DNA from 2 places in the Burkholderia sp. F1 genome. Region 1 is predicted to be linked to the other one. Evidence: predicted binding sites of a transcription regulator. Region 1 holds the regulator's gene; the other holds the start of a gene.
The links. The regulator HrcA, encoded in region 1, represses chaperone genes, less so after heat shock. The targets are predictions, from matches to a motif close to TTAGCACTCNNNNNNNNNGAGTGCTAA.
Positions count from the first base shown of each region.

Region 2: the regulator HrcA is predicted to act here: its motif matches at 2,465-2,491, upstream of ACFIMZ_RS32315 (co-chaperone GroES).

Region 1 covers NZ_CP172421.1:845,411-849,828, forward strand. The annotation lists gene recN (DNA repair protein RecN) at 1-87, opposite strand, end outside; gene ACFIMZ_RS04090 (NAD kinase) at 108-1,013, opposite strand; gene hrcA (heat-inducible transcriptional repressor HrcA) at 1,141-2,163, shown strand; gene hemH (ferrochelatase) at 2,302-3,366, shown strand; gene ACFIMZ_RS04105 (RNA-binding S4 domain-containing protein) at 3,433-3,840, shown strand; gene ACFIMZ_RS04110 (hypothetical protein) at 3,812-3,973, opposite strand; gene grpE (nucleotide exchange factor GrpE) at 4,316-4,418, shown strand, end outside.
Region 2 covers NZ_CP172422.1:3,080,719-3,085,136, forward strand. The annotation lists gene ACFIMZ_RS32300 (ABC transporter substrate-binding protein) at 1-21, opposite strand, end outside; gene ACFIMZ_RS32305 (M20 aminoacylase family protein) at 75-1,244, opposite strand; gene ACFIMZ_RS32310 (LysR substrate-binding domain-containing protein) at 1,381-2,334, shown strand; gene ACFIMZ_RS32315 (co-chaperone GroES) at 2,517-2,807, shown strand; gene groL (chaperonin GroEL) at 2,820-4,418, shown strand, end outside.

The DNA of each region.
Region 1 (4,418 bases):
GCCGGAGAAGACGGTAAGGCCGCTGTCGAATTCGAGATCGAGCGCGGCGACGATGACGAAGTCGCGGATCGAGAGGTGGCGGAGCATGGTATCGGGGCGGTTGGGCGTCAGGATGCCGTGTCGTCGTCTTCGTTCGATGCGTGCTCGTTCCAGTGCAGCTTCTTGCGCAGCGTCGCGTAATAGCTGTAGCCGATCGGGTGCAGGAACGGCACGGTGTGCTTCGAGCGGCGCACCTCGATCGTGTCGTTCAGTTCGAGCGCGGTAAACGACTGCATGTCGAAATTCACGTTGACGTCGCGCCCGCCGACGATCTGGATCGCGATCTTGGTGTCGTCGGGCAGCACGATCGGCCGGTTCGACAGCGCATGCGGCGCGATCGGCACGAGCACGATGCCCTGCAGCTGCGGATGGAGGATCGGCCCGGCCGACGACAGCGCGTACGCGGTCGAGCCGGTCGGCGTCGCGACGATCAGGCCGTCCGAGCGCTGGTTGTACATGTACCGGCCGTCCACCGACGCGCGCAGCTCGACCATCCCGGAAAAGCCGCTGCGGTTCACGACGACGTCGTTGAACGCGAGCGCGTGGTAGATCGGTTCGCCGTTGCGCATGATCCGGGCCTCGAGCAGCGACCGCTCCTCGCGCTCGAACTTGCCGGACAGCATCACGGGGACGAGCGCCTGCATGTCGGCCGCCGCGATGTCCGTGATGAAGCCGAGCCGGCCGTGGTTGATCCCGATCAGCGGCGTCTTGTACGGCGCAAGCTGCCGGCCGATGCCGAGCATCGTGCCGTCGCCGCCCAGCACGACCGCCACGTCGGCGCGCGCCCCGATTTCGGCCGGGGTGAGCGCCGGGTAGCTGGCGATGCCGATCTCGCGCGCGGTGTCGGCTTCGAAGACGACCTCGAACCCCTGCTTCGCGATGCAGGCGGCCAGCGTGGCGAGCGGCTCGGCGATGACGGGCGTGTTGCTCCGGCCGACGAGCGCGACAGTATGGAACTGATTACCGGTTTTCATGGCGGCATTACACCATAGCTCGTTGACGAAAAGAACCGTTTGCGGCCCCGGGCGCCGCGCCCGGCCCGTGTGCGTGCCGGGCGCGGCCACTCGCCGCAGTCGCGCGGTTGCGCTAAAATTTTCTACCATGCTAGATCCTCGCGCACGAACCCTCCTGAAAACCCTGATCGAACGGTATATCGCCGACGGTCAGCCGGTCGGATCGCGCACGTTGTCTCGTTATTCTGGGCTGGAACTGAGCCCGGCGACGATCCGCAACGTGATGTCCGACCTGGAGGAGCTCGGCCTCGTCTCGAGCCCGCACACGTCGGCCGGCCGGGTGCCGACCCCGCGCGGCTACCGCCTGTTCGTCGACACGATGCTGACGGTCGAGACGCCGATCGACGCCGAGGCGGTCGCCCGCCAGGTCCAGACCACGCTGCAGGCCGGCGAGCCGCAGCAGAAGGTGGTCGCGGCTGCGGCGAGCGTGCTGTCGAACCTGTCGCAGTTCGCGGGCGTCGTGCTGACGCCGCGCCGCAGCCACGTGTTCAAGCAGATCGAGTTCATGCGGCTGTCCGACAAGCGCATCCTGCTCATCATCGTCACTCCCGAAGGCGACGTGCAGAACCGGATGCTCGCGACGCCGCGCGACTACTCGCCGTCGCAACTGACCGAGGCGTCCAACTACATCAACGCGCATTTCGCCGGCCTGTCGTTCGACGAAGTGCGGCGCCGCTTGCGCGACGAGATCGACCAGCTGCGCGGCGACATGACCGCGCTGATGCACGCGGCCGTGACCGCGAGCACCGAGGTGCCGGATACGGAAGACACCGTGCTCATTTCCGGCGAGCGCAACCTGCTCGAGGTCGCCGACCTGTCGTCCGACATGGCGCGGCTGCGCAAGCTGTTCGACGTGTTCGACCAGAAGACCGGCCTCCTGCAGCTGCTCGACGTGTCGAGTCATGCGCAGGGCGTGCAGATCTTCATCGGCGGCGAATCGACGCTCGTGCCGATCGAGGAAATGAGCGTCGTCACCGCGCCCTACGAGGTGAACGGCCAGATCGTCGGCACGCTCGGCGTGATCGGCCCGACCCGGATGGCGTACAACCGGGTGATCCCGATCGTCGACATCACCGCGCGCCTGCTGTCGCTCACGCTCAGCCAGCAATAATCGGTCTGATGGCCAGTCCTGCCATCGTGCCGCAGCGCGCGGCGCGCCGCAATCGGCCGAACGGCCAGTCACCCCTTGCAGGACGGCCCGCTATAATTGAAAGCCGTCCGGTTTCGTGCCCCGAGCACGTCCTTGCTTATGCGCTTCGATCTTGAGCCGCCATCGAGCGTCGCGGCCGCCCATCGCATCGCGGTGCTGCTGATCAATCTCGGCACGCCCGACGCCCCGACGCCGCGCGCGGTCCGCCGCTATCTCGCCGAATTCCTGTCCGATCCCCGCGTGGTCGAAATCCCGCAGGCCGTCTGGCAGGTCCTGCTGCGCACGCTGATCCTGCCGTTGCGCGGCCGCGCGTCCGCGAAGAAATACGCGGCCGTGTGGATGCCGGAAGGCTCGCCGCTGCGCGTGCACACCGAGCGCCAGGTCGAAGGCGTGCGCCACCTGCTCGCGTCGAACGACTATCACGTGCTGGTCGACTACGCGATGCGCTACGGCAGCCCGGGCATTCCGCAGGTGCTCGCGCAGCTCAAGCGCGCGGGTGTCGAACGCGTGCTGCTGATGCCGATGTATCCGCAATACTCGGCGTCGACGACGGCGACCGCCTTCGACGCGGCGTTCAACGCGCTCGCGCGCATGCGCAACCAGCCGGAAGTCCGCACCGTGCGTCATTACGCCGATCATCCGGCGTATATCCACGCGCTCGCCGAGCAGGTGCGGCAGTACTGGGCGCAGCACGGGCGGCCCGATTTCGCGGCCGGCGACAAGCTGGTGCTGAGCTTCCACGGCGTGCCGAAGCGCACGCTCGACCTCGGCGATCCCTATCACGACCAGTGCCAGCAGACGGCCGCGCTGCTGATGACGGCGCTCGGGCTGTCGACGATCGAATGCCGCGTGACCTTCCAGTCGCGTTTCGGCAAGGCCGAATGGCTGCAGCCTTACACCGCGCCGACGCTGCGCGAGCTCGGCGAAGCGGGCGTGCGGCGCGCGGACGTGTTCTGTCCGGGCTTCACGGCCGACTGCCTCGAGACGATCGAGGAGATCGGGATGGAAGTGCGCGACGAATTCATCGCGGGCGGCGGCAAGGCGTTCCACCGTATTCCGTGCCTGAACGGCGCGCATGCGTGGATCGGCGCGCTCGGCGAGATCGTCGCCGAGAATCTGCAGGGCTGGCCGGTCAAGGCGGCGCAGCCGGAAATCATAGGCTGAAATGAAACGACCCCCACGCTCAATTCGTTCGCTGTCCCCCGAGGGGGCGGCCCGGCGGAGGCTGACATGAACTACCAGATTTCCACCGAGCCGGGCGCGCGGCTGCGCATCGACAAGTGGCTGTGGGCCGCCCGGTTCTTCAAGACGCGCTCGCTCGCGGCCGACGCGGTCGACAAGGGGCGGGTGCGGATCGGCGGCGCGCCGGTCAAGCCTGCCAAGGAGGTGCGCGTCGGCGACGAGGTCGAGATTGCGATCGACGGCATCGTCTGGCACATTGCCGTGCTGGGCGTGTGCGACGTGCGCGGGCCGGCGAGCGTCGCGCAGACGCTTTACGCGGAGACGGAGTCCGGGCGGGCCGCGCGGCTCGCCGAACAGGAGCGGCGACGCACGTTCCACGAACCGGCGGCCGAACTGCACGGCCGGCCGACGAAACGCGACCGTCGCATCATCGACAGATTTTCGGGTGGGAGCTGAACATCTGGTCCAGCGTCGCCTGTACGCTGCCGTATTCGGTCGTGCGGTCGGTGACCGCCCCGGACAGACAGATGGTGGTGGTGCCAGCAATGAGTACCAGCGCGACCACCGATATGGCAAAGGTCAGTTTCACGGTACTCCCCTCGAGAAGACGGGTGAAAATGGCGCCTGGTGGAGTTCGGGCAACGGTCGGGTCAGGGTAAACGCGCCGCTCCGATGCCTGAAGTGCAGTGTAGTGCAGCGTCCGGAGGCGAGCTAGTACTCGCCGGGTAAGCGTTGTTACAGGCCGTTTCGACCGCCCGGGCGGCGGTTGCCGCGGACGGCGCGGTTGATTCGCGACGCTGGCGAATGCGCGCGAATAACCCTCTTGAACTTGGTGTTTTCGCCCTTATCTGCACCAGTAATGTGCGGTGCCGTCGACGATTCGTCAGACGGTTTCCGATTTGGCTTCAACCTCTAATCGACTTTCAGCGACATGGAAAACACGCAAGAGAACCCGGCTACCCAATCGGCCGAAGACATCGGCAGCGAGACGCAGGCGGCGCAGGGCGCCGCGCCGGCAGCCGTTGCCGCCGAAG
Region 2 (4,418 bases), on a different replicon from region 1:
TGCCGCCATCCACTTCTTCATTGCCTGTCTCCTTGTGTGTACTTGAACATATGAACCGAAATCGCCGTGCCGTGTCAGCCGAGAAACCGCTCCGCGAGCGCAACCCAGTAGCTCGCGCCGGTCGCGAGAATCGCGTCGTTGAAGTCGTAGCCGGGGTTGTGCAGCGCGCATCCGGCCGCGCCGTCGCCGTTGCCGATCGACAGGTAGCTGCCCGGGCACGCGTTCAGCATGAACGCGAAATCCTCGCTCGCGGCGATCGGCTGCAGCTGTTCGATCAGTGCGTCGCCGCCGCCCCAGTCGCGTGCGACCTGCCGCGCGAAGGCCGTTTCGTCCGCGTGATTGACGAGCACCGGGTAGCCGACGCGGTAGTCGATCCCGGCCGTCGCGCCGTAGCTTGCCGCCTGGCCCGCGACCGTCTCGCGGATGCGCCGTTCGAGCAGCGCGCGCACCTCGGGCGACAGTGCGCGCACGCTGAGTTCGAGATCCGCGTGCGGCGGAATCACGTTCGACGCGGTGCCCGCATGGATCGAACCGGCCGTGATGATCGCGAGTGCCTGCGGGTTCACATTGCGCGACACGATCGTCTGCAGCGCCATCACGATCGATGCGCAGACGACCACCGGGTCCACGGTTGCGTGCGGCGCCGCGCCGTGCCCGCCGCGCCCGCTCACGCGCACGCGCACCTCGTCGGCCGACGCCATGAACGGGCCGTCGCAGAAGCCCAGCTTGCCCGCCGGCAGGCCCGGCACGTTGTGCATCGCGAACACCGCGTCGCACGGAAAGCGCGCGAACAGGCCGTCTTCGATCATCCGTTGCGCGCCGCCGAGCCCTTCCTCGGCCGGCTGGAAAATCAGGTTCAGCGTGCCGCCGAACCGTTCGCGTTCCGCCAGGCAGCGCGCGGCCGCGAGCAGCATCGCCGTATGGCCGTCGTGGCCGCACGCATGCATCACGCCGTCGATCCGGCTCGCATACGGCAGCCCGGTCGTCTCGCGGATCGGCAGCGCGTCCATGTCCGCGCGCAGGCCGAGCCGGCGGCCCGCGCCGCGCGTCAGCGTGCCGACCACGCCGGTGCCGCCGAGGCCGCGCGTCACCCGATAACCCCACGTTGTCAGGCAGTCGGCGACGAGCTCGCTCGTCGCGCGCTCCTCGAAGCCGAGCTCCGGATGCGCATGCAGCCGGTGCCGCAGCGCGATCGTTTCCGCTTCGATTGCCGCCATTTCAGGTGGAATGCGTGTCGAATCCAATTTTCCCGCTCCCCGATTCCGTATCGCCGCCGATCGCCGGATGGCTGATCGTTGACCGGATCGTATGCAGCGAAAATGCCGGCGAACAGCCCCGGTTTCGTTATGATGACAACCTTTCGTTGTCGGATCCGTGATCATGAAGCTGCATCAGCTGCAGGCGCTCGTCGCGAGCGCGGAGGCCGGAAGCATTCGCGGCGCGGCGCGCGCGCTGGGCCTGTCGCAGGCCGCCGTCACGCGGGCGCTGCGCGAACTGGAGGCGAGCGAACGCCTGCCGCTGCTCGTGCGCGCGCCGGAAGGGATCGGCTTCACCGAATACGGCAAGGCGCTGCTCACGCACGCGAAGCTCGTGCTCAAGCAGCTCGAACATGCGCAGGGCGATCTCGCGCGGATGCGCGGCCGCGTCGAAGGCCGGTTGAGCGTCGGCGTCACGCCGTGGCTCACGCTGACGTTTCTCGCCGAGACGGTACTGCTGTTTCGCGAGCGGATGCCGGACGTGCGCCTGGAACTGTATGAAGGATTGATGGCCGTCGCACAGCCGCTGCTGCGCGACGGCAGCATGGATTTCGCGCTCGGGCAGGTGCAGCCGGGCGTGGCCGCGCAGGAATTCGCGTGCGAGCCGGTGCTGACCTACGAGACGTCGGTGATGGTGCGCGCCGGCCATCCGCGCGAGCGCGTCCGCTCGATCCACGACCTGCTCGACCAGGACTGGGTGCTGAACTTCGCGCCGGACGGACAGGCCGCGCTCGTCGATTACCTGTTCACGCGCCACGGCGCGCAGATCGACGAGCGGCGCATCGTCCGCGCGCAATCGGTCGCGATGCTGCAGACGATGCTCGAACAGGCGGACATGTGCACGTGGTGCCCGACGATCCTGAGCGTCGTGCCGCCGTTCGGCGAGCGGATGCGCGCGCTGTCGCTGAAGGAACGCTTCGAGCCGCGCGAGCTCGGCATCGTCACGCGCCGCAGCAGCACGCAGAGCGACGCGGCGCGCTGCTTCATCGACTGCCTGCTGCAGGTGATCCGGCGTCACGCGCGCTCGGCGCGCAAGGAAGACCTCGCACTGTTCCGCACGCTGACGCTGCTGATCTGACGCGGCGCGCTTCCATCCGCGCGTGTCGGCTCGCCGCCGCTCCCCGTTCGCCGCACGCCCCAATTCACGCCCGCGCAAATGCATTTCGCAATCCGTTATTGGATCGCGCCGGCGCGCATTTCTATACTCGTCAGCACTCTCCTATGCAGAGTGCCAATCACACATTCCGACAGGACCAACCGATGAGCCTACGCCCCTTGCACGATCGAGTCATCGTGAAGCGACTCGACCAGGAAACCACCACCGCTTCCGGCATCGTGATTCCCGACAGCGCCGCGGAAAAGCCCGACCAGGGCGAAGTGATCGCGGTCGGCCCCGGCCGCCGGGACAACGACGGCCAGCGCATCGTGCCCGACCTGAAGGTCGGCGAGCGCGTGCTGTTCGGCAAGTACGCGGGCCAGACGGTCAAGGTGGACGGCAGCGAGCTCCTCGTGCTGCGCGAGGAGGACATCGTCGCCGTCGTCAATCAATAAAGGAGCGCAATCATGGCAGCGAAGGAAATCATTTTCAGCGACGTCGCGCGCGCGAAGCTGACCGAAGGCGTCAACATTCTCGCGAACGCGGTGAAGGTCACGCTTGGGCCCAAAGGCCGCAACGTCGTGCTCGAGCGCAGCTTCGGCGCGCCGGTCGTCACGAAGGACGGCGTGTCCGTCGCGAAGGAAATCGAGCTCGCCGACAAGCTGCAGAACATCGGCGCGCAGCTCGTGAAGGAAGTTGCGTCGCGCACCAGCGACGCGGCCGGCGACGGCACGACGACCGCCACCGTGCTCGCGCAGGCGATCGTCCGCGAAGGCCAGAAGTACGTCGCGGCCGGGCTCAATCCGCTCGACCTGAAGCGCGGCATCGACAAGGCCGTCGCGGCCGCCGTCGACGAGCTGAAGAAGATCAGCAAGCCGACCACGACGAGCAAGGAGATCGCGCAGGTCGCGACGATCTCGGCGAACGGCGAGGAGTCGATCGGCCAGCGCATCGCCGAGGCGATCGACCGCGTCGGCAAGGAAGGCGTGATCACCGTCGAGGACGGCAAGTCGCTCGCCGACGAGCTCGACGTCGTCGAAGGGCTGCAGTTCGATCGCGGCTACCTGTCGCCGTATTTCATCAACAACCCGGACAAGCAGATCGCCGAGATCGAGAGTCCGTACATCCTGCTGCACGACAAGAAGATCTCGAACATCCGCGAGCTGCTGCCGGTGCTCGAACAGGTCGCGAAGTCCGGCCGGCCGCTCTTGATCATCGCCGAGGACGTCGAAGGCGAAGCGCTCGCGACGCTGGTCGTGAACAACATCCGCGGGATCCTGAAGACCGTTGCGGTCAAGGCGCCGGGCTTCGGCGACCGCCGCAAGGCGCTGCTGGAGGACATCGCGATCCTGACCGGCGGCCAGGTGATCGCCGAGGAAACCGGCCTCACGCTCGAGAAGGCGACGCTGGCGGAACTCGGGCAGGCGAAGCGCATCGAGGTCGGCAAGGAGAACACGACGGTGATCGACGGCGCGGGCGACGCGGCGAGCATCCAGGCGCGCGTGAAGCAGATCCGCGTGCAGATCGACGAGGCGACGTCGGACTACGACCGCGAGAAGCTGCAGGAACGCGTGGCGAAGCTGGCCGGCGGTGTCGCGGTCATCAAGGTCGGCGGCGCGACCGAGATCGAGGTGAAGGAGAAGAAGGACCGCGTCGACGACGCGCTGCATGCGACGCGCGCGGCCGTCGAGGAAGGCATCGTGCCGGGCGGCGGCGTCGCGCTGATCCGCGTGAAGCAGGCGATCCGCGAGCTGACCGGCGCGAACGCCGACCAGCACGCCGGCATCAAGATCGTGCTGCGTGCGCTCGAGGAGCCGCTGCGCCAGATCGTCACGAACGCGGGCGAGGAAGCGAGCGTCGTGGTCGCGAAGGTCGCGGAAGGTTCGGGCAACTTCGGCTATAACGCGCAGACCGGCGAATACGGCGACCTCGTCGAATCGGGCGTGCTCGATCCGACCAAGGTCACGCGTACTGCGCTGCAGAATGCGGCGTCGGTTGCCGGGTTGTTGCTGACGACGGATGCGACCGTGCATGAAGCGCCGAAGGAGGCGGGGCCGGGGGTGGGC